3 regions of the Nocardia sp. NPDC004068 genome follow, and region 2 is predicted to be linked to each of the others. Evidence: riboswitches for the same ligand, from Rfam matches in the RefSeq annotation. Region 2 holds a riboswitch; each other region holds the start of a gene.
What was found. A riboswitch is a leader RNA that binds a small molecule or an ion and turns the genes downstream of it on or off. The one in region 2 is predicted to bind cobalamin.

Region 1 (10,314 bases), on a different contig from region 2:
GGCCTGATCCTCGGCGTGTTCCCGGTGATCCCGGGCGCGGCGCTCGGCGCGGTGATCGGCCTGCTGGTCGCGGGCGGCCAGCCGCTGATCGACTCGGCCTTCGCCTACTTCGGCGGCCAGCCCTGAGAATCCTGATCCTCGGCGGCACCCGCGAGGCGCGGGAGCTGGCCGGGGACGCCACCGGCGAGCACGGACTCGAGATCGTGTCCTCGCTCGCCGGTCGCGTGCGCGCACCGGTGTTGCCGTCGGGGGAGGTCCGCGTCGGCGGTTTCGGTGGCGTCGCGGGCCTGCGGAACTGGCTGTCCGACAACGGCGTCGAGGCCGTGGTCGACGCCACCCATCCGTTCGCCGCCACCATCTCCGCGCACGCGGCCGAGGCCACGGCGGCGCTCGGCGTGCCGCTGCTGTACCTGCGGCGGCCCGGCTATGCCGAACAACCCGGCGACCGCTGGATCCGGGTCCCCGACCTCGCCGTCGCCGCGGAAACCGTTGCGACACTGGGGGAGCGGGTGTTCCTCACCATCGGCCGCCAGGGCGTCGCCGCCTTCGCCCACCTGGCCGAGCAGTGGTTCCTCATCCGGGCCATCGATCCGCCCACCGGCGCACTGCCCCCGCAGCACGAAATCATGCTGGCGCGTGGGCCGTTCGACCCGGACGCCGAACGCTCGTTGCTCGCCGCCCGCCGCATCGATGTCGTGGTCACCAAGGACAGCGGCGGCGCGGACACCTCCGCCAAACTCGACGCCGCCCGCGAGCGCGGGATTCCCGTGTTGATGATCGACCGCCCGCCCCTGCCCGACGGCGCGACCGTCGTGCCCACGGTCGCGGCGGCCATGGAATGGCTACGCGCTCAGGCCCGTTCGGGCACCGACCGGCCGAGCAATGTCGGCAACCGGTCGAACCACTCCAGCACCGCGCGCTCGTAACGAATCCCGAAGTCGAGAGTGGCTCGCTCGTACCGCGATTCGGGTTCGGGATCCTCGGCCAGATACCGCATGAGCCGCTGCTGATGGATCTCGCGGTTCGACGCGATGATCCGCTCCAGCCGCGCGGGCTCGACGAACCGCCCGAACGACAATGTCAGCAGCAACGGCACCCGAATCGTCTCCGCCCCCGGATCGCGGGCGATCCACTCCGCGAACTCCTCCCGGCCCGGTTCGGTGATGTGATACGGGGTCCGGTCCCGGGCGCCCGTCTCGCCCTTGGTCACCAGACCCGCCCGATCCATCGTGGCCAGTTCCCGATACACCTGGCTCTGCGTGATGGTCCAGAAGTCGCCGATCCGCTCCTGGGCCAGATTCACCAGATCCCAGCCCGACATCGGGCCCTCGTGCAGGAACCCGAGCAGCGATGCCGCCGTCGAGTTCAGCCCCCGCTTGGATCCACCGTCGGTCACGGCCGCCCCTTCCAACGTCGACACTCCACAGTGGGATGTTACAGGTAGTTGGGTCTTCAACTATGAAGGGGTCCCGCCGCGTTGTCGAACCGGGGCGGAAACCCCCTACGTGGGTTGATAGCGCCGCGCTGTGAACACCCGCGTGCCGCCGGGCGTGTCGAAGCGGCTGGTGGTGGACGCGCCGACGATGACGAGCGTGCGCATGTCGACGTCGGCCGGATCGAGTTCGGCCAGCGTCACCACCCGCACCGATTCGGTCGGCCCGCCCACATCGCGCCCCAGCACCACCGGCGTATCGGGTTTGCGATGCTCGAGCAGCAGGTCCCGCATGGCCGCCACCTGCCAGGTGCGCTGCGAGGAGGCCGGGTTGTAGACGGCGATGGCCATATCGGCCGCCGCCACGGCCGCCAGTCGGCGCGCCACCGTCTCCCACGGCTTGAGCCGATCCGACAGCGAGATCATGGCGAAGTCGTGGCCCAGCGGCGCGCCCACCCGGGAGGCCACCGCCGCGGCGGCCGTCACCCCCGGCAGCACCCGCACGGGCACCTCGCGCCACCGCGGATCCGCCGACTCCTCGACCACCGCCGCCGCCATGGCGAACACCCCCGGATCCCCGGAGGACACCACCGCGACCCGGGCCCCGCGCCGCGCGAGGTCCAATGCCATTGCGGCCCGTTCGGATTCGACCCGGTTGTCGCTCGCGTGCCGCCGCTGCCCGTCCCGGATCGGCACCCGGTCGATGTAGGTGGTGTATCCGACGAGGTCCGTCGCCTCGGCCAGGGCTCGCGTCACCTCGGGGGTGGTCCAGTCCGTCGCGCCCGGTCCGAGTCCGACGATCACGACCTCGCCCACGGTGGGCGGCGTGTCCGTGGGGGTTTCGGGCCGGACGGGTGCCGCAGTCCGGTTGACGTCCGCGTCGGTCGCGCGCTCCGTCGCGGTGTCGAGCCCGGCCGGGACGACGTCCGATCGGTGGACGGTCGCGTCGGACTCGGCGGCCGTACTCGCGTGGGGTCCGCGCTGACGGCCCTTCGCGTCGTCGGTTTCTCGTGACAGGTGGATCGGTGTCGTCGGGCGAGGCCCGGGAACCAGGGCGATGGCGAAGTACGGGACCTCGGCGTCGTCGACGTCGCCCGCGCGCAGCACGCGCTGACGGCCGGTGCTGGCGCGCTCGACGTAATACGCGTCGTCGAGCCGACCCGCCGCCGAGAGCGCTTGGCGCACAGCCGGATACGTGCGCCCGAGTTTCATGATCGCGGCGGCCTCGGTGCCGGCGAGGCGGCGGGCGAGTTCGTCGGGGGCCATGGTGCCGGGCAGCACGGTCAGCACCTGATCGCCCTCGACCAGCGGCGTGCCCAGCGCGGCGGAGGCGGCGCTGACCGAGGTGATGCCGGGGATGATCTCGGCCTCGAAACGGTCCGCGAGCCGCCGGTGCATGTGCATATAGGAGCTGTAGAACAGCGGATCGCCCGCGGCCAGCAGCGCCACCGAGCGCCCGGCAGTGAGATGGGCCGCCAGCCGCGCCGCCGACTCCTCGTAGAACTCCTCGATCGCGCCCTGATATCCGCCGGGATGATCGGTGGTCTCGGTGGTCACCGGATAGATCAGATGTTCCTCGAGCTGCCCCGGCCGCATATAGGGCGCGGCGATGCCGCGGGAGATGCTGCGCCCGTGCCGCGCGCTGTGGAAGGCGATCACGTCGGCCGCGCCGATGACGCGGGCCGCCTTCACCGTCACCAGTTCCGGATCACCCGGGCCCAGGCCGATTCCCCAGAGTTTGCCGCTCATTCCTGTTCGCTCGCAATCGCGTTCAGTGCGGCGGCGGTGATGGCGCTGCCGCCGCGCCGCCCGCGCACCGTCAAGAACTCGACCCCGCCGTACGCCGCGAGGGCCTGTTTGGATTCCGCCGCGCCGATGAAGCCGACCGGAATGCCCAGCACCGCCGCGGGTTTCGGCGCACCGGCGTCGAGCATGTCGAGCAGATGGAACAGCGCCGTCGGCGCGTTGCCGATCGCGACGACCGCGCCCGCCAGCCGATCCCGCCAGAGTTCCAGCGCCGCGGCCGATCTGGTGGTGTCCATTCGCCGCGCCAGCTCGGGCACCCGCGGATCGGCGAGCAGGCACAGCACCTCGTTGTCGGCGGGCAGGCGGCGGCGCGTGACCCCCGACGCGACCATGGTGGCGTCGCACAGGATCGGCGCGCCCGACCGCAGTGCCGCGCGCGCCCGCGCGACCACCTCGTCGCTGAACTCGACATCGCCCGCGAGGTCGACCTGCCCGCAGGCGTGGATCATGCGCACCACCACCTGCGCCACCTCGGCGGGGAACCGGGCCAGATCGGCCTCGGCCCGGATGGTCGCGAACGACCGCCGGTAGATCTCGGCCCCGTCGGTGAGGTAGCCGGTGCGCACGTCGGACATGGCGTCCACCCTAGAAGCGCCCCGCGGCCGGGCTCGAATCAGGTGCGGGGGCGCTCCAGAATCCGGGACATCACGATATTGCTGCGGGTGCGCCCGACGCTGGTGTTCTTGCGGATCCGCTCCACCGTCGACTCGATCTCGGCCATATCGGTGGCCATCACATGCACCAGGGCGTCGGCCTCGCCCGCGATCGTCCACACCCCGACGACCTGCGGAATCGGTTCGAGACTGCGGCGCAGTTCGGCGGGGGAGATGTTGTCGCGGTAGTAGACCTCCACGTAGGCCTCGGTGCGCCAGCCCAGGGCGGCCGGATTGACCAGCGCGGTGAAGCCGGTGATCTGCCCGCCCGCGACCATCTTGTCGACGCGGCGCTTGACCGCCGGCGCGGACAGTCCGACCGCCGCGCCGATCTCCTGGAACGAGGCGCGGGCGTGCCGCAGGAGATGGGCGAGTATCCGCCGATCGAGGTCGTCCACGGGCCGCTCCCAATCTGTTTCGATGCGGCGCAATGATTCTTCGCCGAGAAGGGTGATCACGCAACGATTCGGTGTTCCTGACGCAACGCTACGCCACATACCGTCGTCTCAATCTGTTGCGCGCCGAACCGAGGGAGCCTCGTTGACCGTCGTGACCACGCTGCCCGCCCCCGCACCGGCCGGCCTCCGCCGGTTCACGCCCCGCCGTTTCCTCATGTGCCGACCCGACCACTTCGACGTCCGGTACGCGATCAATCCGTGGATGGACGTGAGCGCGCCCGTCGACCGGGCCCGCGCGCTCGCCCAGTGGGAGACCCTGCGCCGAACCTTCGAAAGCCACGGCCACACCGTGCACGTCGTCGACGGCGAACCGGATCAGCCGGATATGGTCTTCGCCGCCAACGGCGGCCTGGTCATCGGCGACCGCGCCCTGTCGGCCCGCTTCGCCACCCCCGAACGCCGCGCCGAGGGCCCCGCCTACCACCACCGCCTGTCCCGCCTCGGCCTCACCGAGGTCGCCGCGGCGGCCGAGATCAACGAGGGTGAAGGCGATTTCGCCGTGGTGGGCCGACTCATCCTGGCGGGCACCGGTTTTCGCAGCTCACCCGCCGCCCATCGCGAGGTCGAACGCTTCTTCGGCCTCCCCGTCCTCACCCTCGATCTGGTGGACCCCCGCCTCTACCATCTCGACACGGCCCTCATGCCCCTCGGCGACACCATCGCCTACTACCCGCCCGCCTTCAGCCCCGCCAGCGCCGCCTTGCTGGCCCACCTCTTCCCCGACGCGATCATCGCCACCGACGCCGACGCGGAGGTCCTGGGCCTGAACGGCGTCTGCGACGGCCACCACGTCTTCCTCACCGACCGCGCCCCACACCTTGCCGCTCGCCTCACCGAACGCGGCTTCCACCCGATCGGCGTCGACCTCTCCGAACTCCTCAAGGCCGGCGGCAGCGTGAAATGCTGCACGCTGGAACTGCATTCGCCGCCGAACCTCAACGCAACCGTTCCGCCACCGCACGCAGCCCGACTGCGAACACCTGCTCACTGACGAACCGGGCGAATTCCGCGGGATCCGCGCCCTCGACGGTGAAGTCGGCCCACCACTGCGCGAAGGTCGCCCCCGTGTCGGTGACCGGCGTCAGCAGCACGCCCGCCACGTACTCGCGCAGCGGCATGGACGATTCGATGATCGAGTACTCGTATTCGTGATTCGACGGCTCGAACTTCAGCAGCCGCTCCCGGACGAACCCGTCCGCCAGCGTGAGATATCGGACCGCGCCGACCTCGCGTGGACCGGGACCGTCCTCGATGCGGCTCGCCACGATGGCCGGATGGAATGCGGCCAGCCCGTCGAAGTCGTCGAAGAATGCCCACACGCGATCTATCGGCGCGTCGAGCACGGAACTGGCGAACGCGGTGTGTGTCATGCGTCAACGGTATCGAAGATCCCGGGACGCCAAAGGCGTTGTCGCCGAACGCGATCAGATTTCCTCGTCCACCCGGTAACCCGTCGGGGTGGCGACGATATCGAGGACCTCGCCCCGGGGTCGGCCGCAGCGGCGTTCACACCCGGACCAGTGCTGGCGGCTCGCCACCCGCCCGGACTCGATGGCGGCCGCGGCGTCGGAGCGGACATCGGTGTGCGATTTCGCGCAGCCGGGCCGCCCGGCGCACGCGGTGACCAGCAGCCAGGGTGACTCGGCGTCGAAGATCAGTCCCATCGGGGCGAGGACGCGCACGACCTGCTCGGCCGCCCACTCGTCCAGATCGGGCAGCACCAGACCGCGCCACGGTGTGATGATCACCGGACGCTCCACGGCCGCGAGGAATTCGGCGGTGTGGGCGGGTAGCCGGCCCAGGCGCACCCCCGCGCCGAGTGCGATCCGGTCGTCGTCCTGGGTGAACCAGCCGATCGGATTGTCTTGGCGCACGGCGATTTCCAGCGGTTCCGCCACCGCTTCCAGGCCGAGCGCCGCGAGGATCCGATCCGCGGCGTGCGGGATCTCGTGCAGCCGCCAGCGGTCGTCGCGGAGTTCTTGGAAGGTGTGCGCCGCCGCGATCAGCGTTGGTATCGCCTGCCCGTACCGAAGCCGTACCCCGCTGTCGCGTCCACCCAGCAGCAGCGCGAACTCGTCGGCGTCGGTGGCGTGCACCCCGATGTCGCCGCCGAGGCCGCTGACATCCCCGCGCCCGTCGTCGAGGGTGAACAACACCCGCCCCGGCAGCCCGGCCAACGCGGGCGCTTCGAGAATCGCCTCGTCGAGGCGGGGCACCAGATCCCGCACATCGGCCCATCCGCCCACCCGCCCCGACAGCGGGGAGGCCACGATATTGCGGACCCGCTCGTGGGTCGGGCTGGGCAACAGATCCGCGGTCGCCAGCCGCGCGGCGAGCGCCTCCGCGTCGTGAATCCGCCGCAACTGCGCATTGCCGCGCGAGGTCAGTTCCAGCGCGCCGTCACCCAGTTCGCTCGCGGCCGCCGCCAGCACCCGCAACTGATCCGGGCGCAGGATGCCGCCCGGTAGCCGGATGCGGGCCAACGGACCGTCGGCGGCCTGATGCAGGCGCAGGACGCCGGGGCAGGAGTCGGGTTCGGAGCGGTTCATGGCCACCCCAGACTACGGACACCCACCGACACCAACACGGCCCGGCAACCGACGGCTGGCCCGCTCGACGTCCTACACGTCGAAACGCCGATCCCGCCCCGCCCACGGCGGATCCGGAACATAGCTGTCCGACAACAGATGTGGCGTCTCGTGATGATCGACCCGATCCCGCCGCGCGGTCGACTCGAACACCAGCAGCCCCGTCACCGCCACCCCGGCGCACACCCCCGCGGCCGCCACCGCCAACCCTCTGTTGTTCCCCGCGGCAGCCGCCAGCGCCATGGCCAGCAATGCAACGGCAACCATCATGCACACAATTCCCGACCAGGCAGCGAATCGATTCCGCCTGGCCCACCCAGGTGAGTTCGGCATACCCACAGCGTACGCTCCGACCGGTCGGTCGAAAACACCCGAAACATCCCAAATCCCACCCACCCAGCCGCACCCTTTATTCGGATCCGCACCCCCTCCAGGCCCTGCAAGGGGTGCGGATTCGAATAAGGGGTGCGGCTGTGAAGAAGTCGTTGCGCGGGGTTCGCGCGGCATGCATCGTTGTCGGTGCGGGCAGCGGCCGGAAGCCGTGGCCCACCCGGGGGCGATGTAGCATCCGGGGGCTCGTCGACTACGAGGAAACCGGTGCAATTCCGGTGCGGTCGCGCCACTGTGACAGCCAGACCCTCTCGGCGAGCGCGAATCCGTGCTGGGCGCGTCACCCGAGGAAGGCCGAACCGTGATCCTGCTGCTGTCCACCTCCGACACCGACCTGTTGTCCGCCCGCGCCAGCGGCGCCGCCTATCGGCTCGCCAACCCCGCGCGGTTGCTCCTCGACGACCTGCCCGCCCTGCTCGACGGCGTGGACCTGGTGATCGTGCGCATCCTCGGCGGCCGCCGCGCCTGGGAGGAGGGCCTGGACGCGGTGCGCGCCAGCGGTATTCCGCTGGTGGCCCTCGGCGGCGAGATGGCCCCCGACGCCGAGCTGATGGAGGCGTCGACCGTGCCCGGCGGCGTCGCCGCCGACGCCCACAACTACCTCGCCGCGGGCGGTCCGGACAATCTGCGCCAACTGCACAACTTCCTCTCCGATACCGTCCTGCTCACCGGCCACGGCTTCGAACCGCCCGTCCACCTGCCCAACTGGGGCGAATTGCCGCGCGCCGCACGCGAATTCGACGATTCCGCGCCCACGGTCGCCGTGCTCTACTACCGGGCCCAGCACCTGGCGGGCAACACCGCCTACATCGACGCCCTGTGCGCGGCCATCGAGGACGCCGGGGCCCGCCCGCTGCCGCTGTACTGCGCCTCGCTGCGCACCGCGGAACCGGAACTGATCGAGACCCTGCGCGCCGCGGACGCGCTCGTCGTGACCGTGCTCGCCGCGGGCGGCAGCAAACCGGCCACCGCCGCGGCGGGAGGCGACGACGCCGCCTGGGACATCGGCGAACTCGCGGACCTCGACGTGCCCATCCTCCAGGCGCTGTGCCTGACCAGCGGTCGCGCCCAGTGGGCGGACAACGACGACGGCCTCACCCCGCTCGACGTGGCGACCCAGGTGGCCGTGCCCGAATTCGACGGCCGCATCATCACGGTCCCGTTCTCGTTCAAGGAGTTCGACGCCGACGGCCTGTCCACCTACGTCCCCGATCCGGAACGCGCGGCGCGCGTGGCGGGCATCGCGGTGCGGCACGCCCGCCTGCGCCACATTCCCGTCGAACGGCGGCGCATCGCCCTGGTCTGGTCGGCCTATCCCACCAAACACGCCCGCATCGGCAACGCCGTCGGCCTGGACACCCCGGCCAGCGCGATCCGCCTGCTCACCGAAATGCGCACGGCCGGTTACGATCTCGGCGCCCCCGGCGAGATTCCGGGCCTCGAGGAGCGCGACGGCGACGCGCTGATCCACGCCATCATCGCCGCGGGCGGACAGGACCCGGACTGGCTCACCGCCGAACAGCTCGAGGGCAACCCGATCCGCATCGGCGCCCGCCGCTACGCCGCCTGGTTCGACACTCTGCCCGAGGAACTGCGGGCGGCCGTGGTCGAGGCGTGGGGTCCGCCGCCGGGCGAACTCTACGTCGACCACTCCGCCGACCCGGCGGGCGAAATCGTCATCGCCGCACTGCGTTTCGGCAATGTCGTGCTCATGGTGCAGCCGCCCCGCGGCTTCGGGGAGAACCCGGTCGCGATCTACCACGATCCCGATCTGCCGCCGAGCCACCACTACCTGGCCGCCTACCGCTGGCTCGCCGATCCGGACGGGTTCGGCGCGGACGCCCTGGTGCATCTGGGCAAGCACGGCAATCTGGAATGGCTGCCGGGTAAGACGCTGGGCATGTCGGCGGCCTGCGCCACCGACGCCGCGCTGGGTGATCTGCCGCTGATCTACCCGTTCCTGGTCAACGATCCGGGCGAGGGCACCCAGGCCAAGCGCCGCGCCCACGCCACCCTGGTCGACCACCTCATCCCACCGATGGCCCGCGCCGAGAGCTACGGCGACATCGCCCGGCTCGAGCAGCTGCTCGACGAACACGCCAACATCTCCGCGCTCGACCCGGCCAAACTGCCCGCGATCCGCCAGCAGATCTGGACACTGATGCGCGCCGCGAAGATGGACCATGATCTGGGCCTGACCGAGCGCCCCGACGAGGACTCCTTCGACGACATGCTGCTACACGTCGACGGCTGGCTGTGCGAGATCAAGGACGTGCAGATCCGCGACGGCCTGCACGTCCTCGGCCAGGCCCCGGTCGGCGAGGGCGAGCTGGACCTGGTCCTGGCGATGCTGCGCGCACGACAGCTCTGGGGCGGCGAGATCGCCGTGCCCGGCCTACGAGAGGCATTGGGACTCAACGAATCCGGCACCGAGTCCCGCGACCGCGTCGACACCGTCGAGGCACACGCCCGCACCCTGCTGTCCGCGTTGCAGGCCACCGACTGGTCACCCGACGCAGTCGACGAGATCCTCACCCGCCTCGTCACCGCCCCCGGCACCCCCGACCTCGATCGCGTCCCCGCCCCCAGCACCCCTAACCCCAGCGCCTCCGACCCCAGCGCCCCCGCCCGCGTCCCCGTCCCGGCGGACCGGCTCGACGCGCTGCGCGCGGTGCTGCGCTTCGCCGCTCTCGAGGTCGTGCCGCGGCTGCGGCAGACGGGGGTGGAGATCGACCGGATCCTGCACGCCCTCGACGGCGGTTTCGTTCCGGCCGGGCCGAGCGGTTCGCCGCTGCGCGGCCTGATCAATGTGCTGCCGACCGGGCGCAACTTCTACTCCGTCGACCCCAAGGCCGTGCCCTCGCGGCTGGCATGGGAGACCGGGCGGGCCATGGCCGACTCACTGCTGCAACGGTATCTGGCCGACCACGGCGAGTACCCGCGCTCGGTGGGTCTGTCGGTGTGGGGCACCTCGGCCATGCGGACCT
Region 2 (10,314 bases):
CGCCGGGTGCTGGTCCGCGTCCCGGAGATCCCCGCGCCGGACACCGTGCGCGTGAGCCTGGAATGGGAGGCGGCGCTCCCGGCCCTGCTCCGCCATCACGCCGACCGCGCGACGCGCTGGGCGGCGGCCCTCGATTCCCCGTCCCTGGCGTCGGGCGCGCGCCGCTGGTTCGAACAGGAACAGACGTATCTGCGCGAACTGATCATCCGAACCGCCGAACACCGGGCCGACTTCGGCCCCTCGGACGACACGACCGCCGCCCCGCGCGCCGTGCTCGACGCGGCCGTCCCCGAACTCGTCCGCATCGCCGAGGCGCTCGACCTCTGGTCCGCCCGCGACGATCATCCCGACGCGAATACGCCTGTGTTCCGAGCGATCTCCGAGCTCACCTCGCCCGGCCGCTATCCCGTCGAACACGAACTGGCCCGCATCCGATCCGGCCGCGTCCCGCACCGGTCGGAGATCTCGTGGCTGCACCCCTACAAGGCCGCCCTCGTCGCGCGCGCCGACATCCACCGGGCGCTCGCGCTGGCGTCCGGGCGGGCGACGAGGAGGCGCTCGCGGGCCGCCGCGTGGCTGCTGGAACGGGCGTGGCGGCGGCTGCCGCGCAAGGACGTCGCCGGGGAAGTGGCCGCGCTGATAGATCTCGGTTTGGTGTACGTGCGGGAGGGGCGGCTCGAGGCCGCGCGCGAACGCCTGGACGCCGCCCGGTCCCTGGCCGACTCCGGACGCGATCCCGCCGGTGCCGCCCACGCGATCGAGAGCCTCGGCGTGCTGTGGTGGGCGCGCGGGGAACGCCGCCGCGCGCTGCGGTCGTGGCAGCGCGCGCTCGGCCGATATCACGATTTGGATCACCATCGCGGCGTCGCGCGCTGTCTGCAACATCTCGGTTCGGCCATGGTGGTCGCCCCCGAGTACGGCGGCCAGCTGCTGCCCGAGGCGTTCGACGCCGACGAGGTCCGCGCCCAGGCCGCGGGCTGGCTCGCCGAGGCCGAGCGGCTGCGCGGCCATTCGCTCGACCACGCCACGCCCGCCTGCCTGGCCACCCACTACCGCGACCGGGCGCGTGCCGCGCTGCCGGAACGGCCGCTACCAGCCGAGATCGACCGTTGGCCGGTGTCCGCTCCCGCGGATCGACACGCCTGACGGGGGCACAGGTACCCGGATTCGTGCGACGCGAATCACTATATATCAGTGATCTCGGCCACATAACGAACCTATAACTACAATTATGTAGTCCGCGTTTCCTCCCGTACGAACTGCGCAAACGGTGACACTCTCAGCTATCGGTCGAGGATGAGCAAAAGTTATCACCACGTGATCTGTCGTGATTCTTTCGTTACCGTCGTCTCCGGCGCCGCAGAAGCGGGCCGCGCCTCGAATCGCTGAACACCGGCAACCCTGTCCCACGATTCGAGTTCGACCCCGACACACCTGGGGACAGGGACCCGAGCGAATCTCTCGCCGGGCCGTGTGGGCGCAGGCAGGAATCGCATATGTCTCGCAACCGCAAGTTCAGCACCCGCGCATTCGGATTCGCCGCTGTCGCCAGCGCGCTCGTCGCCGTTCCGTTCGGTCTGTCGGCCACCGCCTCGGCCGAGGGCGGCCACGACTGGGACGCCGTCGCGCAGTGCGAGTCCAGCGGCAACTGGGGTGCCAACACCGGCAACGGCTTCTACGGCGGCCTGCAGTTCACCCAGAGCACCTGGAACGCCTACGGCGGCTCCGGCAACGCCGCCGACGCCAGCCGCTCCGAGCAGATCCGCGTCGCGGAGAACGTGCTCGCGGGCCAGGGCGCGGGCGCGTGGCCGGTCTGCGGCGCGTACCTGTAAGGACCGCCGCCCGGCCCGATGACGGGCCGACCACGGACGTGACGGGCCGCCCCGAACAGGGGCGGCCCGTAACCTATTCTCCGGCGGCCGAATTCAGGCGCTCACCGCCGAATTCGATGCCGCGAACCGGCTTTCCACCGGCTCGAGGCCGTAATGGCCGCGCAGCGTGTCGGCGGTGTACTCGGTCCGGAACAGGCCCCGCTCCTGGAGGATCGGCACCACGCGATCGACGAAATCCGTCAGCCCGCCCGGCAGATACGGCGGCATGATGTTGAACCCGTCGGCCGCACCCGCCTCGAACCAGGTCTGCAATTCATCGGCTACCTGTTCCGGCGTACCCGCGAACGTCCGATGTCCGCGTCCGCCACCGAGTTTGGCGATCAGCCCGCGAACCGTCAGGTTCTCCTGTTCGGCCAATTCCTTCACCAGCGTGAAGCGGCTCTTGCCGCCCTGGATCTCGTGTTCGGCGGGCAGCGGCGGCAGGGGCGCGTCGAGGGCGTGCTCGGTGAGATCCACCCCCAGCATCGACGACAGCTGGCGCAGCGCGTAGTCGGGGGAGATCAGCTCGGTGAACTCCCGCTCCAGCGCCCGCGCCTGCTCGGGCGTGTCGGCGATGAACGGCACCAGCCCCGGCAGCACCTTGAGCTCGTCGGCCGCGCGACCGTAGCCCGCCAGCCGCGCCTTCAGATCGCGATAGAACCGCTGTCCCTCGGCGAGCGTGCGCTGCGCGGTGAACACCGCCTCGGCGTAGCGCGCCGCGAACTCCTTGCCGCTCTCCGAGGATCCGGCCTGCACCAGCAGCGGCCGCCCCTGCGGGCTGCGCGGGGAGTTCAACGGCCCGCGCACCTTGAACCGCTCGCCGTGATGGTCGAGGGTGTGCACCTTGGCCGGATCGGCGAAGGTGCCCCGCTCGGTGTCGAGCACGATCGCCGAGGACTCCCAGGTGTCCCACAAGCCGAGCGCGACCTGCACGAACTCCGTGGCCCGCTCGTAGCGGCGCGCGTGTTCGGGGATGGCGTCGTAGCCGAAGTTGAACGCCTCGTCCTCGTTGCCCGAGGTGACGATGTTCCACCCGGCCCGCCCGCCGCTGATGTGATCGAGCGAGGCGAATTTGCGGGCGAGGTTGAACGGCTCGTTGTAGGTGGTCGACGCGGTCGCGATGAGCCCGACGTGCTCGGTGACCGCCGCGATCGCGCTGAGCAGCGTGACCGGTTCGAACACCGCGAGGGTGTTGCGTTCGATGCGCGGTCCCACCGCCAGGTTGTCGGCGAAGAACACCGAATCGAGCTTGCCGCGTTCGGCGATGCGGCCCAACTCCTGAAAGTGCCTGACGTCGAGCACATTCCGTTCATCGGTGCGGGGATGCCGCCACGCCGCCTCGTGATGCCCCACGCCCATCAGGAACGCGTTGAGGTGAAAGGTTCTGCGAGACATGGCTTTCCTTCTACTGCGCGCGCCAGCGCGACAGCCGTCGTTCGGCGGTGACGAGCACCCCGTTGAACACGAGCCCGACCAGCGAGATGGCGACGATGCCCGCGTACATGTCCGGGATGGCGAAGTTCTGCTGCGCGGCGGTGATCAGATAGCCCAAACCCGCACGCGCGCCGACCATTTCGGCGGCGATGAGCACCAGGATCGAGGCCGAGGCCGCCATCCGCAGGCCGGTGAAGATCGACGGCACCGCGGCGGGCAGCACCACCTTCTGGAACAGCCGCACCGGCGAGAATCCCAGGGAGGTGGCCGATTTGATCAGCAGCGGATCGACCGTGCGGACGCCGGTGATGGTGTTGAGCAGGATCGGAAAGAAGCTCGCGTACACCACCAGCGAGATCTTGGAGGTCTCGCCGATGCCCAGGATCAGGATGAACACCGGCAGCAGGGCCAGCGCCGCGGTATTGCGGAACAACTCCAGGATCGGGCTGAGGAATTCGGCGACCGGCCGGTACCAGGCGATGGCCACACCCACCGGCACCGCGGCCACCAGCGCGATCACGAAACCGACCAGCGAGCGGGTCAGGCTGGTGGAGACGTGCTCCCACATCTGGCCGTTGCGGATCAGCTCCACGCCCGCCTGGAACACGGTGGAGAACGGCGGCAGGAAGACCTCGTCGACCAGCCCGACCCGCGGCGCGATCTCCCACAGCGCCAGGAACAACGCGATCGCGACGGTGGGTTTGAACACGCGCCACGCGATCCAGCCGGCGCCCCGCAGCACCCGCAACGGCAGATCCGTTGCGGCGGGGGCGAATCGGACGCGGTCGGCGGCGACCTGCACTGCGCTAGCCATGGCTGGACCTCCTGTCGGTGGCGGCGAGGGCGGCCTGTTCGAGGGTCTGCGCCCGCTCGACCTCGTCGTGCAGCAGCGACCAGATGTGGTGGCGCAGTTCGCGGAACGGCTCGCTGGATCGGATGTCGGCGGCGGTGTGCCGGTCGAGGTCGATGTCCACCACGGCCTTGACCCGGCCCGGCCGCGAGGTGAGCACCGCGACCCGCTGCCCGAGATAGACGGCCTCGTCGATGCCGTGGGTGATGAACAGGATCGTCTTGCGGGTGGCCTCCCAGATGCGCAGCAGCTCGTCCTGCAACGACTCGCGGGTCTGGGCGTCGAGCGCGGCGAACGGCTCGTCCATCAGCAGCACCTCCGGATCGAAGGCGAGGCTGCGGGCGATGGCCACGCGCTGCTTCATCCCGCCGGACAGCTCGTGCGGATACCGGTCGCCGAATCCGCCCAGCCCGACCAGGTCGAGGTAGTCGTCGGCCAGCCGCCGCCGCTCCCGGCGCTTGACTCCCTTTGCCTCCAAACCGAATTCGATATTGCCGCGCGCGGTGCGCCACGGCAGCAGCGCGTACTGCTGGAAGACGATCCCGCGGTCCAGGCCGGGTCCGGTGATGGGGGCGCCGTCGAGCAGCAGCTGTCCGCCGCTCGGCCGTTCGAGGCCGCCCAGCAGATCCAGCAGCGTGGACTTGCCCGAACCGCTGGGGCCGACCAGGACCAGGAACTCGCCGTCGCGCACGTCGACGGTGACGTCCTCGAGGGCGGTGAACGACTCGCGTTCCCCGCGCACCCGGAACTCCTTGCGCACGCCCGACAGGGACAGTTTCACCGGTGTGCTCATTTGTTCACCGCCTCGCCGTTGGGCCCGCTCGTCGCGGGATAGGTACCGTTCGCGTACGGGTTGTCCTTGTTGGTGAAGACGTCCTTGGCGACGACCTTGCCCGCGGGCAGTTCGCCGTTGCGGACCAGCCAGTCGATCCAGATCTGCAATTCGCGCTCCTCGATCGCGGCGCCGGGGACCGGAATGCCCGAACTGCGGTAGTAGGCGAGCAGATTCGTGTTCTCGTTGCGGCCGCGCTTGGCGATGATGTCGGCGAACCGGGCCACCACCTGATCGCGCGGGGTCACCTGCAACCATCGGGTGGCGCGGGCCGTGCCCTGCACGAAGTCGGCCACCGCGTCGCCGTGCTGCTTGATGTAGTCGTTGCGGAAAACGTATGTGCCGTAATCGAATTGGCCGAACAGGTCCTTGTCGGTGTACAGCGGATGCAGGCCGCCGCGGGCGAGCGCGGTGTCGCGGAACACCCCGCCCAGGGCCGCCACATCGATCTGCGCGTTGCGCAACGCGTCCTCGGTGCTGGCCGGGGGCAGCACGACCAGCTGCACCTGCTTGATCTCCGCGTCGGACAGGCCCTGCCGGTGCAGCCACTCGCGGGTCACGAATTCGTGGTGTGCGCCCAGGGTGTTGACGCCGACCTTCTTGCCGATCAGGTCGCGCGCTGACTTGATGGGCGCGTCGTCGCGGACGTAGTACCCGGTGAACGACTGCTCGTCGGCGCCGTAGGAGCTGAGCACCGAGGTCACGGGCGCGCCCCCGGCGATCAGTTTGATCACGGCCCCGTTGAACGCGCTGCCGAATTCGATCTGTTTGGTCGCCGCGGCCTGGATATTGGCCGGGCCGCTGGTGGTGTCGCCCTCCCAATGGAGTTGGACCTTGGTGAAATAGCCGAGATCCGCGGCCAATTCGACGGGCGTGACCTGACCGGTCTGGCCCTGGTAACGCAGCACGGTCTTACCGTCCGCGGTGGTGCCCGGCTGGGAGGAGCCGCACGCGGCCACGAGCGTCGCGGCGAGGGGTACGGCGAGAGCGACGGCGACGCGGGGCAGCCGCCGTCGGAGATACGACAACATTCTGGTGGAACTTTCGCTGATGACACGGAAGAGGGGCGCGGCGGCCGGTCGCCGGACCGGCGGTCAGGCGCGACAGATGCCGTGCGGGACGCGCATGAGGTCGACCGTGCGGCGGCGCGTCAACGGGCGGGGACTGATCATGTCGGGGCCTTGCGTCGGTGGAGCGGGCGGTGACCAATGTTCCCCGGGGCGCGAGCCTTTCCCCAGGGTGCGAATCAGCGTGATCCGAATACCGCCCCGACCGGGCCGATTGACCGATATGTCGGCGAACTCGTATGGTGATGAGGCGATGAGCAGAGGAATCCGGTGAGAATCCGGAGCGGTCGCGCCACTGTGATCACCCCGCGGGGTGTGAGTCAGACCCTCGCATCGCACTGTTCTGTAGCCGACGGGGACGCGAAATCCCCCCGCAGATAGGAGTTCTCGTGGCCACGTCCTACGCTCCGCGCTCCGGCGCCCGCGCCGTCTCGCTGTCGATTCCGAGCACCGCGCTGTGGCTGGTCGGCACGACCGTGCTGGCGCTGCTGGCCCTGTATTTCATCGGTATCGATCAGGGTGCGGTGTCGGTGTTCGGCAGCGATATGCACGTCCACGAGTTCGTGCACGACGGGCGGCACTTCCTCGGCTTCCCCTGCCACTGAGCACGGAAATCCCACGCGCACAATGGAAAAGCGAATCATCGGGCTCGGCGTGCTGTTCGGCGCGCTGGGCGGACTGCTGGCGTTCCTGTTCGCCCGCGTACTGGCCGAACCGATCATCGATCGGGCCATCGACTACGAGGAGGCCCGCGGGCACGCCGAGGCCGAACTCGACCGCGCCGCCGGGCATTCGGTGCCGCACGTGCACGACGCGGAGCTGTTCACCCGGTCCGTGCAGGCCAATACGGGTCTGGGGTTCGGCGTGATCGTGTTCGGCGCGGCCATGGGCGCGTTGTTCGCGGTCGTGTACGCGCTCGCGGTGGGGCGGGTCGGCAGGCTCGCGCCGCGGCCGCTGGCGCTGCTGGTGGCCGGGGGGATGTTCCTGGTCGTGTACGCGGTGCCGTTCCTGAAGTATCCGGCCAACCCGCCCTCGGTCGGCAACGCGGACACCATCGAGGAGCGCACCGGGCTGTATCTCGGGACGGTCGTCCTCACGGCCGTGCTGCTGTTCGCCGCGATCTGGCTGGGGCGCAAGCTGTCCGCCCGCTTGGGCGCGTGGTCCGCGACCGTCGCCGCGGGCGCGGCCTTCGTCGTCGTGACCGGCATCGCGCTGGCCCTGCTGCCCGCCCTCGGCGACCTGTCGGCCAACGCCGCCACCGGCACCGAGACCCCCCAGCCCCTCACCGACCCCACGGGCCGCATCGTCTTCCCCGGCTTCCCCGCCGACGACCTCTACCACTTCCGCCTGTATTCCCTTGCCGCACAAGCGATCCTGTGGACGATCATCGGCGTCGGCGTAGCCTCGGCGACCACCCGCCTGTTCGGCCGCGAGGCCGCCCGCGGCGACACCACCCCCGCCCCCCTCGTATGACCGACACCACCCGCCTCACCCTGATCACCCACGCCCTCACCCCCGCCGTCCGAGCCGCCCGCTTCCCCCGAGACGAACCCCTCGACCCCCACGGCGAGCGCACGCTCACCACCGTCCGCCCCATCCCTGCCGACCTCATCCTCACCGCTCCAGAACTCCGCACCCGCCAGACGGCCGCGGCCTTCGCCCTCGGCCGCGCGCCCGCCGATTGCGGGCCTACCGCGATCACGGGTCCCGCCCCCGCTGATCGCGCGCCCGCCGGTTCGAATCAGGGCCTCGCGAATTCCGGGCTCGCTGATTCGGCGTCCGGCGCACTCGTCGATCCCGCCCTCGCTGACCTGAACCACGGGGACTGGGCCGGAAAGACGATGGATGAGCTTCCGCCCGACGCGCTCATGGCCTGGCTCACCGATCCGACCTTCGAACCGCCTGGCGGCGAATCCATTACGGCCCTCCTCGACCGCGTGGCCGCGTGGCTCGTGACCCGCGCCGCGACCCCGCAACGCGTCATCTCGGTCACGCACCCCGCCGTCGTCCGCGCCGTCGTCCTCCGCACCCTCGACGCCCCACCGAAATCCTTCTGGCGCATCGACATTCCGCCCGCCACCGCGACCACTCTCCACGCCCGAGCCGCGACCTGGACCCTGCGCAGCACCGCCGTCCCCCTGTGAGAGCCCGCCGTACGGTACGGTGAGCCGGGGTGCGTCGGGATCCGTGGCCTTCGTGTCGCGTCGTCTCTCTCCCGATGTCGAATGATGGTCGTGCCGTCCGGTGACACCGAAGTGATTCATGTTTCCGTCTCGTCGTGGGAGTACGGGTGTTGTGGGGAGGTTCCGCGTGTCGGCGGGGTGCTGCGGGCGCGGGTGAGCGCGTTCCCGGCGGAGGAGGGGGAGACGTTCGCCGCGCCGCCGGTGCTCGAGTGGGATCGGGAGCTGGAGGTGGTGCGGTTCGGGGTGGTGTCGGCGCGGTGGACGGGTGAATTCGGTGATCCCGAGGGACGAGCGGTGCGATTGGTCGCGTCGTGGCACGACGAGGGGCCGGTGGCTCCGGATGTCGTCGCCGATATCGTCGAGGTGTATCGGGAGTCGGTGCTGTATCGGCTTTCCGACGGCGCCTGGCGTCCGATCGGTGGGACGGCGGAGCACACGAGAGTGCCTGTGATGGAACGCTTCTCGGAATCGGGTGCCTTCGACCAGCCGGGCGACGGGCCGGTACGGCAGGTGTGCGGTGTCGTCCTGGGCCTGCGGGTGCGGTCGTGTGCGGAGGCGTCGGCCGCGGTCGTCGCCGAGTATCGCGACCGGCGGGAGCGGGACGCTCGAACCGTGCATCTCACCGGTCCCGCCCCGACCTTCGGGCCCCTGATTCCCGGGCGCGGCGAGCGGCTCACCATCGATCTGTCGGATCCTCGAATCAGCTTGTCCGGCAGGGCGATCCCCCGGCCCGGGGTGGTGAGCGGCGAGGTCGGTCAGGTCAGCGTCGTGTCCGACAGCGGGCGCAGCTGGACCACCCTGGGCGACATCGCCCCCGGCACCCCGGCCGACACGGTCGACGCACCACTGTTCGTCGCCCTCATCCTCGAACCCGATGACCTGCACCACCCCCTCTGACCGGATCCCAAGGTGAACCACCCCAGCCGCACCCTTTGTTCGCCGTCGCACCCTTTGCAGGGTGTGCGGATTCCGATAAGGGGTGCGGCTGGGTTGCCGTACCTGGGGGTTGTCAGGAGGCCAGGGGGTCGGCGGGTTCGGGGGAGTCGGGGTCCAGGAGGGGTTCGGGGAGGAGGGGGTCGGCGAATTCCGGTGCGGCCCAGCGGGCGTCGATGATGAGGCCCAGGATGCCTAGGGTGATGCAGATGCCGGAGAGGGCGAGGAGGGCGGGGTTGGTGCGGCCGGTGAGGGCGTCGCCGAGGACGACTATGCCGATGGTGCCGGGGATGACACCGATGAGGGTGGCCAGGGCGTAGGGGAGCAGGCGGACCGAGGACAGGCCCGCGCAGTAGTTGATGACCGAGAAGGGGACGGGGGCGATCAGGCGCAGCGAGCCGACCGCGAGCCAGCCGCGCTTCTCCAAGCGGCGGTTCACCGCGCGCACCGCGGGATGGGTGAGCCGGGCCGCGATCTGTTCGCGATCCAGCGCGCGGACCAGCAGCAGCGCCAGCAGCGCGCTGACCGTCGTCGCGGCGACCGCGAGACCGATGCCGAGCACCGGGCCGAACAACAGCCCCGCGCTGAGCGTGAACACGGTTCGCGGGAACGGCGCGACCGTCACGATCGTGTGCACGAGGAAGAACACCACCGGGAACAGCGGCCCCACCGACTGCGCCCAGTCGCGGATCTGCTGCGGGGTGGGATGGGGTGCCAGCGCCGCCACCACGATCAAGATCACTGCGAGCGCGAGCAACCCCAGCACGCGCGGATCGCGGAATCTCCTCAGCACGGCCCCGAGGCTACCGGGACCGGCCCGCGAGCAGGGAACGGCGTTCGGAACATCCATCGAACTCCCCGCGAAACACCCACCCTGCCACCCGAACCGCCGCTGTGGTGTGCGTAACATCGAGGGACGAGAGCGAATGAACGTTCACTTAGAGCGGGTCCGACCTGCTCGAACACCTCCGTCGCCCCGCTGTGAACGACTCGCACAGCGGACTGCGAAGTCGCTGCGAAGGGTTGGGGGTGGGCGCGGGTATCCGGTAGAGCTGGAATATCGGACACAGGAGAAGAGGTAACAGCAGCGATGCCGAACGATTCGGATCCGGGCGCGGACTCCGTTCCCGGGTACGCCGCGTGG
Region 3 (10,314 bases), on a different contig from region 2:
CTGCTCGGCCTGTCCCTCGGCCACCGAACGGTCGTAGGACGCCTGCCCGGCGGCGATCATGCGATCGGACTCGGACCGTGCTCGTCCCGTAACGGCCTCGTACTCGGCCTTCCCATCGGCCACGATCCGGTCCGATTCGGCCTGCGCGGTGCTCACCAGATGATCGGCGTGGGCCCGGGCCTCGGCGACCATCCGGTCCGCGTGGGCCTTGGCGTCGGCCAGGATCCGGTCGGCCTCCTCGCGGGCGGCCGTAACCGTCTGGTGCGCTTGCTCATTGGCGTCCGTGACGGTGTTCTCGGCGCTGGACCGCGCGTCGTCGACGATCTTGTCGCGATGGTCGAGCACATCCTGGGCGTCGTCGAGTTCGCCGGGCAGCGCCTCGCGCACGTCGTCGAGCAGTTCGAGCACGTCACCGCGGGGGATTATGCAGTTGCGAGTCGGCGGGATGCCCCGCGCCTCTTCCACGATCGCGACCAGCTCGTCGAGTGCCTCGAATACGCGGTACATCAGACCCCACTCTCCTGCCGAACTCTCTCTCGGCCCAGTGTGCCTCTCGTCACGATCATCTGCCCAGTTCACTCCCGGTGTGTCGCTGAGTGTTTCCAACGCCACAGAAAACATCTGGAGGGATGCTCTCCGTTTGGTGTAACTTCTTACCGAGCGGTAGACGTAGTTCGATCGGAATGACAATGGCTGTCCTGTATCCGGGTCCGCCGGGCATGTGGGTTCTCCCCCAGTCCGGTTCGGACGACCCCGCATATCCGGATGTCGTGGCGCCGCGCGTGTCGCCCGCCCGACTGGTCACCTTCCTGCGCGCGGACCACTGGTTCCCGCAGCTGATTCGCTTCGCCCTCGTCGGCGGCCTCAGCAATATCGGCTACTTCCTGCTGTTCCTGGTCTGCTACTCCGGCGGCCCGCAACTGGCCAACCTCACGGGCTCGGTGGTGAGCACCGCCCTGGCGAACGAGCTCCACCGCCGCCTCACCTTCCACGCCTCCGACCGAGTCAATTGGCTGACAGCCCAATTGGAAGGCGGCGGCCTCGCCCTCGCCGGCCTCGCCATCACCTCCGCGGCCCTCGCCATCCTCGACGTAGCCGCCCCCACTCTGAACAACATCACCGAGGCCATCGCCGTCATAGCCATCACCGCGGCCGTAGGCACCCTCCGCTTCCTCACCCTCCGCCTCTGGGTCTTCTGACCCCACGCTCATAGGCCCCTCGGCCCAACCACACTGGCCCCTCGACCCCGCCCACCAGTCTCTCGGCCCAGCCCCAGCCGCTCGGCCAGCCTCCAGTCCCTCGGCCCAGCCTTCCCTAGTCCCTCGGCCAGGCCCCCGGTGCTGAGCACGAAGAACACGGCGGCCACGAGCGCGAAATACACCAGCGCGCCACCGGCCCCTCGACACCGCCCACCGGTCCCTCATCCCCGCCACACCCGCCTTCCGACACAGCCACCCCGGCCTTCAAAACCGACCGCTCCCCAAGGTTTCGGCAACCCCAGCCGCACCCCTTATTCGAATCCGCACCCCTTCCAAGACCCGGAAACGGGTGCGGATCCGAATAAGGGGTGCGGCTGTGAGCTGGTCGAATAAAGATGGAACCGCAGTGGAATACCCGGCGTCCTATGGAGGCAAACCAATTGCTTCCGAACGGATGTGGAGGTCGCAGTGAAACGTTGCAAGGGATGTCGCACGTCGTGGCGCAACGCCACCAAATCTTCCACCTCGCGGGACCGCCCGGTGCTGCGCGTGCACCGCTGCACGGGCCGGGCCGCTCCCCCGCGACGACCACGCCCCAACCCCGACACCGAGCCCCAATGACGAACCCCGAACCCCCACTCGGCCAAGACCTTTGGCCCGAGACCCGAACGGGTGCGGGCGCCGAGGTCCGCCGCCGCCGGGAGGTGGTGGCGGACGGCGTCACCGACGACCAGATCCGCCGGTTGTGCACCGGCGGCTCCTGGCGACGGGTGCGCCGCGGAACCTACGCCGACGAAACCGCTTTCGCCCATCTCGACGCGACGGCCCGCCACCGCACCCTCATCGCTGCGGCCCTGCCCGACCTCACCGACGAGGCCGTGCTGAGTCACCAATCGGCCGCGGTGGTCTACGGCGCGCCGGTCTGGGGCGCGCTGCTCGACCGCGTCTGCGTCACCCGCAACAGGCGCAACGGCGGCCGCATCAAACCGCATCTGAAGGTCCACTGCGCACCGCTCGGCGGCGTGGCCGAGCTGCACGGGATGCTGCTGACGACCCCCGCCCGGACCGTCGTCGACGTGGCCCGAACCGTCCCGTTCGAGGCAGCGGTGGTGATCGCGGACGCCCTCGCTCGCGAATTCGGTATCACCCCAACGGATTTGGCGATCGAACTGGAGGCCGCCCGATATCGGCGGGGCGTGGGACTGGCCCGGCGCGTGGCCGCGTTCCTGGATCCGCACAGCGAGAGCGTCGGCGAGTCGCGCAGCCGGGTCATGCTGCGGCGGCTCGGCTTCCCGGCGCCGTCGACCCAGGGCGAGGTCTACTCGGAGGAGGGTCGGCTCCTGGGCCGGGTCGACTTCTACTACGACGGCACCGGGGTGGTCGGCGAATTCGACGGACGGGTCAAGTACGGGCGGCTGCTGCGTCCCGATCAGGATCCCGGGGACGCGGTCTTCGTCGAGAAGAAGCGCGAAGACGCGTTGCGCGCCAACGGATATCGCGTCGTGCGGTGGACCTGGGACGAGCTCCCGACCGGCGAGGTCGCGCCCCGGCTCCATCGCGCGTTGGCCCGTGCGCACGGCGATGGTCCGGAGGGTTTCGTCCTACAGGCGGATCTCCCTGAGCCGAGGCGGCTGACCATTCGCCCGTTCTGACCGATTCGTGCCCTCCCCGGACCGTCCGGGGAGGGCACGAATCACTCGATCCCCTGCAGACATCCGGCCTCGGGGACTGTTAGCGTTCGAACATGGCTGGAGTACTCTGCCCCGGATCGTTCGATCCGGTGACCAACGGGCATCTCGACGTGATCAGGCGCGCCGCCGCGCAGTTCGACGAGGTCGTGGTCACGGTGATGATCAACAAGAGCAAGCAGGGCATGTTCTCCATCGACGAACGCATGGAGATGATCCGCGAGGCGACCACCGACCTCCCCAACATCCGCGTCGAATCCTGGCACGGCCTACTGGTCGATTTCGCCCGCGACCAGGGCATCACCGCCATCGTCAAGGGCCTCCGCGACGCCACCGACTTCGGCTACGAACTCCAAATGGCCCAGATGAACAAGAAACTCTCCGGCGTGGACACCTACTTCCTGGGCCCCAACCCCGCCTACAGCTACCTCTCCAGCTCCCTCATCAAAGAGGTGGCCACCTACGGCGGCGACGTCACGGACATGCTTCCCCCGACCGTCCACAAACGCCTGCTCACCCGTTTGGCCGAACGCCGAAGCTAACCTCATTCGACGCAGCCGCACTGCTTTGCGTGCGGCTGCCCAAGGGACGGCCACCCGGCCGCAGCGACTGGACGCACAGCCCCCAAGGTGCGGCCACCCAGGAACGGCACCACACCGCCTCGGACGAACAACTGCCCCAGGTACGCCACCCAGAGGCACGGCAGCCCAGCCGCACCCTTTATTTGGATCCGCACCCTTTGTAGAGCCCTGCAACGGGTGCGGATTCGAATAAGGGGTGCGGCTGGGTTCGTGCGCCTGGGGGTTAGTGGGGGTAGGTGGCTAGGTCCAGGCGGGTTTCGCCGTAGGTGCGGGGTTTGAGGGGGGTGTAGGGGGTGGGCCAGGGGGTTGGGGGGGTGCGGGTGGAGCGTTCGATGATTATGAGGGCGTCTGCTTGGAGCCAGTTGTTGGTGGTGAGGGCCTGGAGGTCGGCGGTGATCAGGGGGGTTTCGAGGGCGTAGGGGGGGTCGGAGAAGATTAGGACGTAGGGGGTTTCGGGTGGGGTGGCGAGGGTGGAAGTGACTGTGGCGGGGCGTAGTTCGGCGCCGGGGAGGGCCAGGGCGGTGATGTTGGCGCGGATGGTGGCGGCGGCCTTGCGGTCGGATTCGACGAGGAGGGCGTGGGCGGCGCCTCGGGAGAGGGCCTCCAGGCCGAGGGCGCCGGAGCCGGCGTAGAGGTCGAGGACTCGGAGGCCGTCGAAATCCATTCGAGCGGCTATGAGGTTGAAGAGGGCCTCGCGGACTCGGTCGGAGGTGGGGCGCGTTCCGGCGGGGGGTACGCGCAGCCGTCGTCCGCCCGCGATTCCGGACACGATCCGTGTCAAACCAGTACCTTCCTCTCGAGTCCGGTCGAATTTACAGTTCGCGGTTCGCGGGAGGTCGATCGAGGCGTCAGCTTCCTTGCCCTTCGCTTCGCTCAGGGACAGGAAGGGAACGCTCGGGGACAGGAGCGGGGACGCTCAAGGACAAGGGCCAGGCGCCTAGGGGCAAGAGGGGGACGCCCAGGGACAGGAGCGGGGACGCCCACGGACAAGAGCGGGGACGCCCACGGACAAGAGCCGGGACGCCCACGGACAAGAGCCGGGACGCCCACGGACAAGAGCCGGGACGCCCACGGACAAGAGCCGGGACGCCCACGACAGGAGTCGGGCACGCCCACGGACAAGAGCGCGGACGCCTACGAACACGAGCCGGGCACGGCCCATGGACAAGAGCGCGAACGCCCACGAACACGAGCGGGCACGGCCCAAGGACAAGAGCGCGAACGCCCACGAACACGAGCCGGGCACGCCCAGGAACAAGAGCCGGGACGCCCAGGGGACCGGTGAGGGGCGGCTCAGAGAACCGGCGAGAGCTCAGAACCGACGGCCCAGGGACAGGAGAGGAGACTCAGGGACCAGCGACGGACGGCTCAGAGAACCGGCGAAACCTCAGGACCGAGGGCTAATCAAACCCTCGGAACCCCACGAGAACTCGAGGACCGACGCGAATTCGAAGACCGGCCCCCGAAAACCCCAACCTCAATCAGCCGCAGCCTCATTCGGCCGAACATCCAACAACAAATCCCCACCCTCCACCTGCTGCACCTTCGCGATCGCGATCCGCCGCACCACCCCACCTCGCGGCGCGGTGATCGCCGCCTCCATCTTCATCGCCTCGATGGTCCCGATCGTGTCCCCGGCGGAGATCGAATCCCCTTCCGAGACCACGAGCGTGACCACTCCGGCGAACGGCGCCGCGATGTGGCCGGGGTTGGCGCGGTCGGCCTTTTCCGCGGCGGGGATCTCGGTCGCGACGGAGCGGTCCCGTACCGTGACCGGACGCAACTGGCCGTTGAGGATGCACATCACCGTACGCATCCCGCGCTCGTCCGGTTCGGAGATGGCTTCCAATCCGATCAGCAGCGTGACGCCCTTCTCCAGGTGGACGTGGTGTTCCTCGCCGCGCCGCAGCCCGTAGAAGAACTGGTTCGCCGACAACCCGGACGTGTCGCCGAACTTCTCACTGTGCGCGAGGAATTCGGCGGTCGGTCCCGGAAACAGCAAGCGGTTCAATGTCTCTCGCCGCTGTTGGGAGGTTCCGTTCAGCGCCGCCTCGTCGGCGGGCGTGAGCGGCGTCTCCGGCTTGGCCGGGCCCCGACCGGCCAGCGCGCGGGTGCGGAAGGGCTCCGGCCAGCCACCCGCGGGCGTGCCGAGTTCGCCACGCAGGAAGCCGATCACCGAATCGGGGATGTCGTAGCGGCCCGGATCCTTCGCGAAGTCCTCGACGTCGATACCGGAACCGACCAGTGACAACGCCAGATCCCCGACCACCTTCGACGACGGCGTCACCTTCACCAACCGCCCCAGCAACCGGTCCGCCGCGGCGTATTTCGCCTCGACCTCCTCGAACCGGTCCCCGAGCCCCAGCGCGATCGCCTGCTGCCGCAGATTCGACAGCTGCCCACCGGGAATCTCGTGCTCGTAGACGCGCCCCGTCGGCCCGGGCAGCCCGGATTCGAAGGGGGCGTACACCTTTCGCAACGCCTCCCAGTACGGTTCCAGATCGCACACGTTTCGCAGGTTCAGCCCGGTGTCGAACTCCGAATTCGCCGCCGCCGCAACGATTGCCGACAACGCGGGCTGACTCGTGCTGCCGGCCATCGGCGCGCTCGCCCCGTCGACCGCGTTCGCCCCGGCCTGCCAGGCCGCCAGATACGTGGCCAACTGCCCACCGGGCGTGTCGTGAGTGTGCACGTGCACCGGCAGGTCGAACTCCCGCCGCAGCGCGCCGACCAGCGTGCTCGCCGCCGGGGCCCGCAGCAGACCGGCCATGTCCTTGATGGCGATGATGTGCGCCCCGGCCTCCACGATCTGCTCGGCCAGCTTCAGATAGTAGTCGAGGGTGTAGAGATCCTCGTCCGGATTCGACAGGTCCCCGGTGTAGCTCATCGCGACTTCCGCTATGGCCGTGCCGGTTTCGCGCACCGCGTCGATCGCGGGCCGCATCTGATCGACATTGTTGAGCGCGTCGAAGATTCGGAAGATATCGATCCCGGTCGCGGTCGCCTCGGACACGAACGCCCGGGTGACCTTCTCCGGATACGGCGTGTACCCCACCGTGTTCCGGCCGCGCAGCAGCATCTGCAGGCAGATGTTCGGGATAGCCTCCCGCAACGCCGCCAGCCGCTCCCACGGATCCTCGTGCAGAAACCGAAGCGCCACATCGTAAGTCGCGCCGCCCCAGCACTCGATCGACAGCAGCTCCGGCGTCATGCGCGCCACATGATCGGCCACCTGCAACAGGCTGTTGGTCCGCACCCGCGTCGCCAGCAGCGATTGATGCGCGTCGCGGAAGGTGGTGTCGGTGACCCCGACGCCCCGCTGATCGCGCAGATCCCGCGCGAACGCGTCGGGCCCCAAGCGCAGCAGCCGCTGCCGCGAACCGTCCGGCGGCGGCGTCGACAGGTCGATGGCGGGCAGCTTGTCGTGCGGATACACCGCCGTCGGCCGCTCCCCGTGCGGCTTGTTCACCGTGACATCGGCCAGATACCGCAGGATGCGGGTGCCGCGGTCGGCGGAGGTCCGCTGATTCAGCAGGTACGGCCGCTCGTCGATGAACGACGTCGTCACCCGCCCCGCCCGGAAGTCCGGATCGTCCAGAACCGCCTGCAGGAAGGGGATGTTCGTGGCCACGCCGCGAATCCTGAACTCCGCCACGGCCCGTCGCGCCCGCGCCACGGCCTGCTCGAAATTCCTTCCGCGACAGGTGAGTTTGACGAGCATGGAGTCGAAATACGCCCCGACCTCGGCCCCGAGGTTCGCGCCGCCGTCGAGCCGGATCCCGCCGCCGCCCGGGCTGCGGTAAGCGGTGATCCGCCCGGTGTCGGGCCGGAAGCCGTTGGCGGGATCCTCGGTGGTGATCCGGCATTGCAGGGCCGCACCGCGAATCGCGACGGCGTCCTGGCTCAATCCCAGGTCGGCGAGGGTTTCACCGGCCGCGATCCGCAACTGCGCGGCCACCAGATCGACATCGGTGATCTCCTCGGTGACCGTGTGCTCGACCTGGATGCGCGGGTTCATCTCGATGAAGACGTGGTTGCCGCTCTCGTCGAGCAGGAACTCCACGGTGCCCGCGCAGCTGTAACCGATCTCCCGCGCGAAGGCCACCGCGTCGGCGCAGATCCGTTGCCGCAGTTCGGGATCCAGGTTCGGCGCGGGCGCGAGCTCGATCACCTTCTGATGCCGCCGCTGCAACGAACAGTCGCGCTCGAACAGATGCATGACATCGCCGTGCTGGTCGGCGAGGATCTGCACCTCGATGTGGCGGGGGTTGACCACCGCCTGCTCCAGGAACACCGTCGGATCGCCGAACGCCGACTCGGCCTCGCGCATGGCGGCCTCGATGGAATCGCGCAGCTGCCCCGCCTCGGCCACGCGCCGCATCCCGCGCCCACCGCCGCCCGCGACGGCCTTGACGAAGATCGGGTACCGCATGGACGTCGCCGCGCCGAGCAGTTCCTCGACATCGGCCGAGGGCGCGCTGGAATCGAGGACGGGCAGTCCGGCGGCCCGCGCGGCGGCGATGGCCCGCGCCTTGTTGCCGGTCAGTTCGAGCACTTCGGCGGACGGCCCGATGAACGTGATGCCCTCGCGGGCGCAGGCCGCGGCGAGGTCCGGGTTCTCCGACAGGAAACCGTAACCGGGGTAGATCGCGTCGGCCCCGGCGGTCTCGGCGGCCTTGATGATCTCCTCGACCGACAGGTACGCGCGCACGGGATGGCCGGCCGTGCCGATCTGGTAGGACTCGTCCGCCTTGAGCCGGTGCAGCGAATTACGGTCCTCGTACGGGAAAACCGCCACTGTTCCGATGCCGAGTTCGTAGGCGGCACGGAAGGCCCGGATGGCGATTTCACCGCGATTGGCGACCAGCACTTTGGAGAACATTATATTAAGGTACCTGCCTCGCGACCTGGGCCGGACGTCGATGACGCCTTCGCACCGATCCTCACAGGGGTAGCCCCGACTTCTGCGAAGTTGTGTCAACGGCTCCGTAGCTTATGCTCGAGGACGCAGCTGGTTCACCGCGCCGACGAGTTGGAGCCCCGAGCGTCGGAGTGCGGTGTCGAGCCGGTCCCCGGACCGGCGAGAGGGAACCCGGTGGGAATCCGGGACTGTCCCGCAGCGGTGAGTGGGAACGACCGCCGTCACACGCACTGGGTTCGACCTGGGAAGCGACGGCCAGTAGGAACGAAGACGCGCCCGCGAGTCCGAAGACCTGCCGACTGTGCCGGGTACGCCGTACCCGGCGGCCACCGCCTCGTGGATCGGGCGGACGGGCACTGCGTTTCGGGGCTTCGTCTGCCGTTAGGGCGGTGACCAGTGACTTCCAGTACTGGAGAACACCGTGACTCAGATTTCCCACACGCCGTTCACCGCAACGGTTCTCGGCATTCCGCGCATCGGTCCGCGGCGCGAACTCAAGCGCGCGATCGAGGGCTACTGGGCCGGGCGGATCGACGCCGCCGAACTGCACGATGTCGCCGCGGCGCTGCGGCGCGCTCAGTTGACCGCGCTGCGCGACGCCGGGCTGGACTCGGTGCCGGTCGGCACCTTCTCCTATTACGACCAGATGCTCGACACCGCGGTCCTGTTGGGCGCGTTGCCGTCTCGGGTCGCCGGGATCGAGGACCCGCTGGACCGGTACTTCGCCGCGGCGCGCGGGGCGGAGTCGATCGAACCGCTGGAGATGACGAAGTGGTTCGATACGAACTATCACTATCTGGTTCCGGAGATCGGCCGGGACACCGTCTTCGCGCTGCGGCCGGACAAGGTGCTCGCGGAGTTGCGGGAGGCACGCGAGCTGGGCGTGCCCGCGCGCCCGGTTGTGGTGGGGCCGTTGACATTTCTGAAGTTGGCCAAGGGCGTCGACGGCACGGAACCGGTGAGCAGGCTCGCGGATCTGGTGCCGCTGTATCGAGAGCTGTTGGCGCGGTTGGCGTCCGCCGGTGCCGAGTGGGTGCAGATCGATGAGCCGATCCTCGTCACCGATCTGACCGAGGACGAAATCGACTCGGTGCGTGACACTTACGGCCGATTGGCCGAGGCGTCCGAACGTCCGGCCCTGTTGGTCGCCACCTATTTCGGCCGCCCGGGACCGGCCCTGGCGGCACTCGCGGCGACCGATATCGAGGCCGTCGCAGTCGATCTCACCCGCGGCGCCACCGTCGACGATATCGCCGCCGTGCCCGCGCTGGCGAACAAGCTGCTGGTCGCGGGCGTGGTGAACGGGCGCAATGTGTGGCGGGCGGATCTCGACGGCGCGCTCGGCACGCTGGGAACGTTGCTGGGCAGCGTCGGCGAGCTGGCGGTGTCGACGTCGAGTTCGCTGCTGCACGTACCCTATTCGCTGATCGCCGAGCCCGATCTCGATCCGGCCCTGCGCTCGTGGCTGGCCTTCGGTGCGGAGAAGGTTCGCGAAGTGGTCACCCTGGCGACCGCGCTGCGTTCCGGTACGGACGCCGTGGCGGACGAATTGGCCACGGCGCGAAGGGCTTCGGCGAGCCGTCGCGCGGATCCCCGGCTGCACGACGACCGGATCCGGGCCCGCCTCGCCGCCCTCGGCACCCACCATCGCGCCCCTGCCGAGGAACGCCGTGCGCTGCAACGGGATCGGCTGAACCTGCCGCCGCTGCCGACCACCACGATCGGCTCGTATCCGCAGACGTCCGAGATTCGCAAGGCGCGCGCGGCGTTTCGCGCGGGCGAGATCGATGCCGAGGAGTACCGGCGACGGATGCGCGCCGAGATCGACGCGGTCATCGCCTTGCAGGAGGGGCTGGGCCTGGACGTCCTCGTGCACGGCGAGCCCGAGCGCAACGATATGGTGCAGTACTTCGCCGAACAGCTGG

Region 1: another riboswitch for cobalamin. It lies ahead of cobN (cobaltochelatase subunit CobN); the one in region 2 lies ahead of ACFYTQ_RS15950 (CbtB-domain containing protein).
Region 3: another riboswitch for cobalamin. It lies ahead of metE (5-methyltetrahydropteroyltriglutamate--homocysteine S-methyltransferase); the one in region 2 lies ahead of ACFYTQ_RS15950 (CbtB-domain containing protein).

What each region holds. Positions count from the first base shown of each region.
Region 1 covers NZ_JBIAMW010000002.1:151,874-162,187, forward strand. The annotation lists gene ACFYTQ_RS04810 (hypothetical protein) at 1-126, shown strand, start outside; gene ACFYTQ_RS04815 (cobalt-precorrin-6A reductase) at 123-926, shown strand; gene ACFYTQ_RS04820 (PadR family transcriptional regulator) at 851-1,396, opposite strand; gene ACFYTQ_RS04825 (precorrin-2 C(20)-methyltransferase) at 1,502-3,181, opposite strand; gene ACFYTQ_RS04830 (precorrin-8X methylmutase) at 3,178-3,813, opposite strand; gene ACFYTQ_RS04835 (Lrp/AsnC family transcriptional regulator) at 3,852-4,289, opposite strand; gene ddaH (dimethylargininase) at 4,441-5,340, shown strand; gene ACFYTQ_RS04845 (SRPBCC family protein) at 5,285-5,719, opposite strand; gene cobG (precorrin-3B synthase) at 5,774-6,904, opposite strand; gene ACFYTQ_RS04855 (hypothetical protein) at 6,971-7,207, opposite strand; cobalamin riboswitch at 7,473-7,597, shown strand; gene cobN (cobaltochelatase subunit CobN) at 7,629-10,314, shown strand, end outside.
Region 2 covers NZ_JBIAMW010000005.1:511,308-521,621, forward strand. The annotation lists gene ACFYTQ_RS15920 (hypothetical protein) at 1-1,146, shown strand, start outside; partial or broken gene ACFYTQ_RS15925 (transglycosylase family protein) at 1,497-1,829, shown strand; gene ACFYTQ_RS15930 (LLM class flavin-dependent oxidoreductase) at 1,926-3,266, opposite strand; gene ACFYTQ_RS15935 (ABC transporter permease) at 3,277-4,119, opposite strand; gene ACFYTQ_RS15940 (ABC transporter ATP-binding protein) at 4,112-4,948, opposite strand; gene ACFYTQ_RS15945 (ABC transporter substrate-binding protein) at 4,945-6,018, opposite strand; cobalamin riboswitch at 6,268-6,402, shown strand; gene ACFYTQ_RS15950 (CbtB-domain containing protein) at 6,444-6,659, shown strand; gene ACFYTQ_RS15955 (CbtA family protein) at 6,682-7,527, shown strand; gene ACFYTQ_RS15960 (histidine phosphatase family protein) at 7,524-8,198, shown strand; gene ACFYTQ_RS15965 (hypothetical protein) at 8,289-9,134, shown strand; gene ACFYTQ_RS15970 (TVP38/TMEM64 family protein) at 9,247-9,963, opposite strand; gene ACFYTQ_RS15975 (methylmalonyl-CoA mutase family protein) at 10,261-10,314, shown strand, end outside.
Region 3 covers NZ_JBIAMW010000001.1:130,220-140,533, reverse strand. The annotation lists gene ACFYTQ_RS00665 (DivIVA domain-containing protein) at 1-507, opposite strand, end outside; gene ACFYTQ_RS00660 (GtrA family protein) at 684-1,199, shown strand; gene ACFYTQ_RS00655 (hypothetical protein) at 1,817-2,851, shown strand; gene coaD (pantetheine-phosphate adenylyltransferase) at 2,944-3,429, shown strand; gene rsmD (16S rRNA (guanine(966)-N(2))-methyltransferase RsmD) at 3,692-4,249, opposite strand; gene ACFYTQ_RS00640 (pyruvate carboxylase) at 4,946-8,350, opposite strand; cobalamin riboswitch at 8,518-8,704, shown strand; gene metE (5-methyltetrahydropteroyltriglutamate--homocysteine S-methyltransferase) at 8,820-10,314, shown strand, end outside.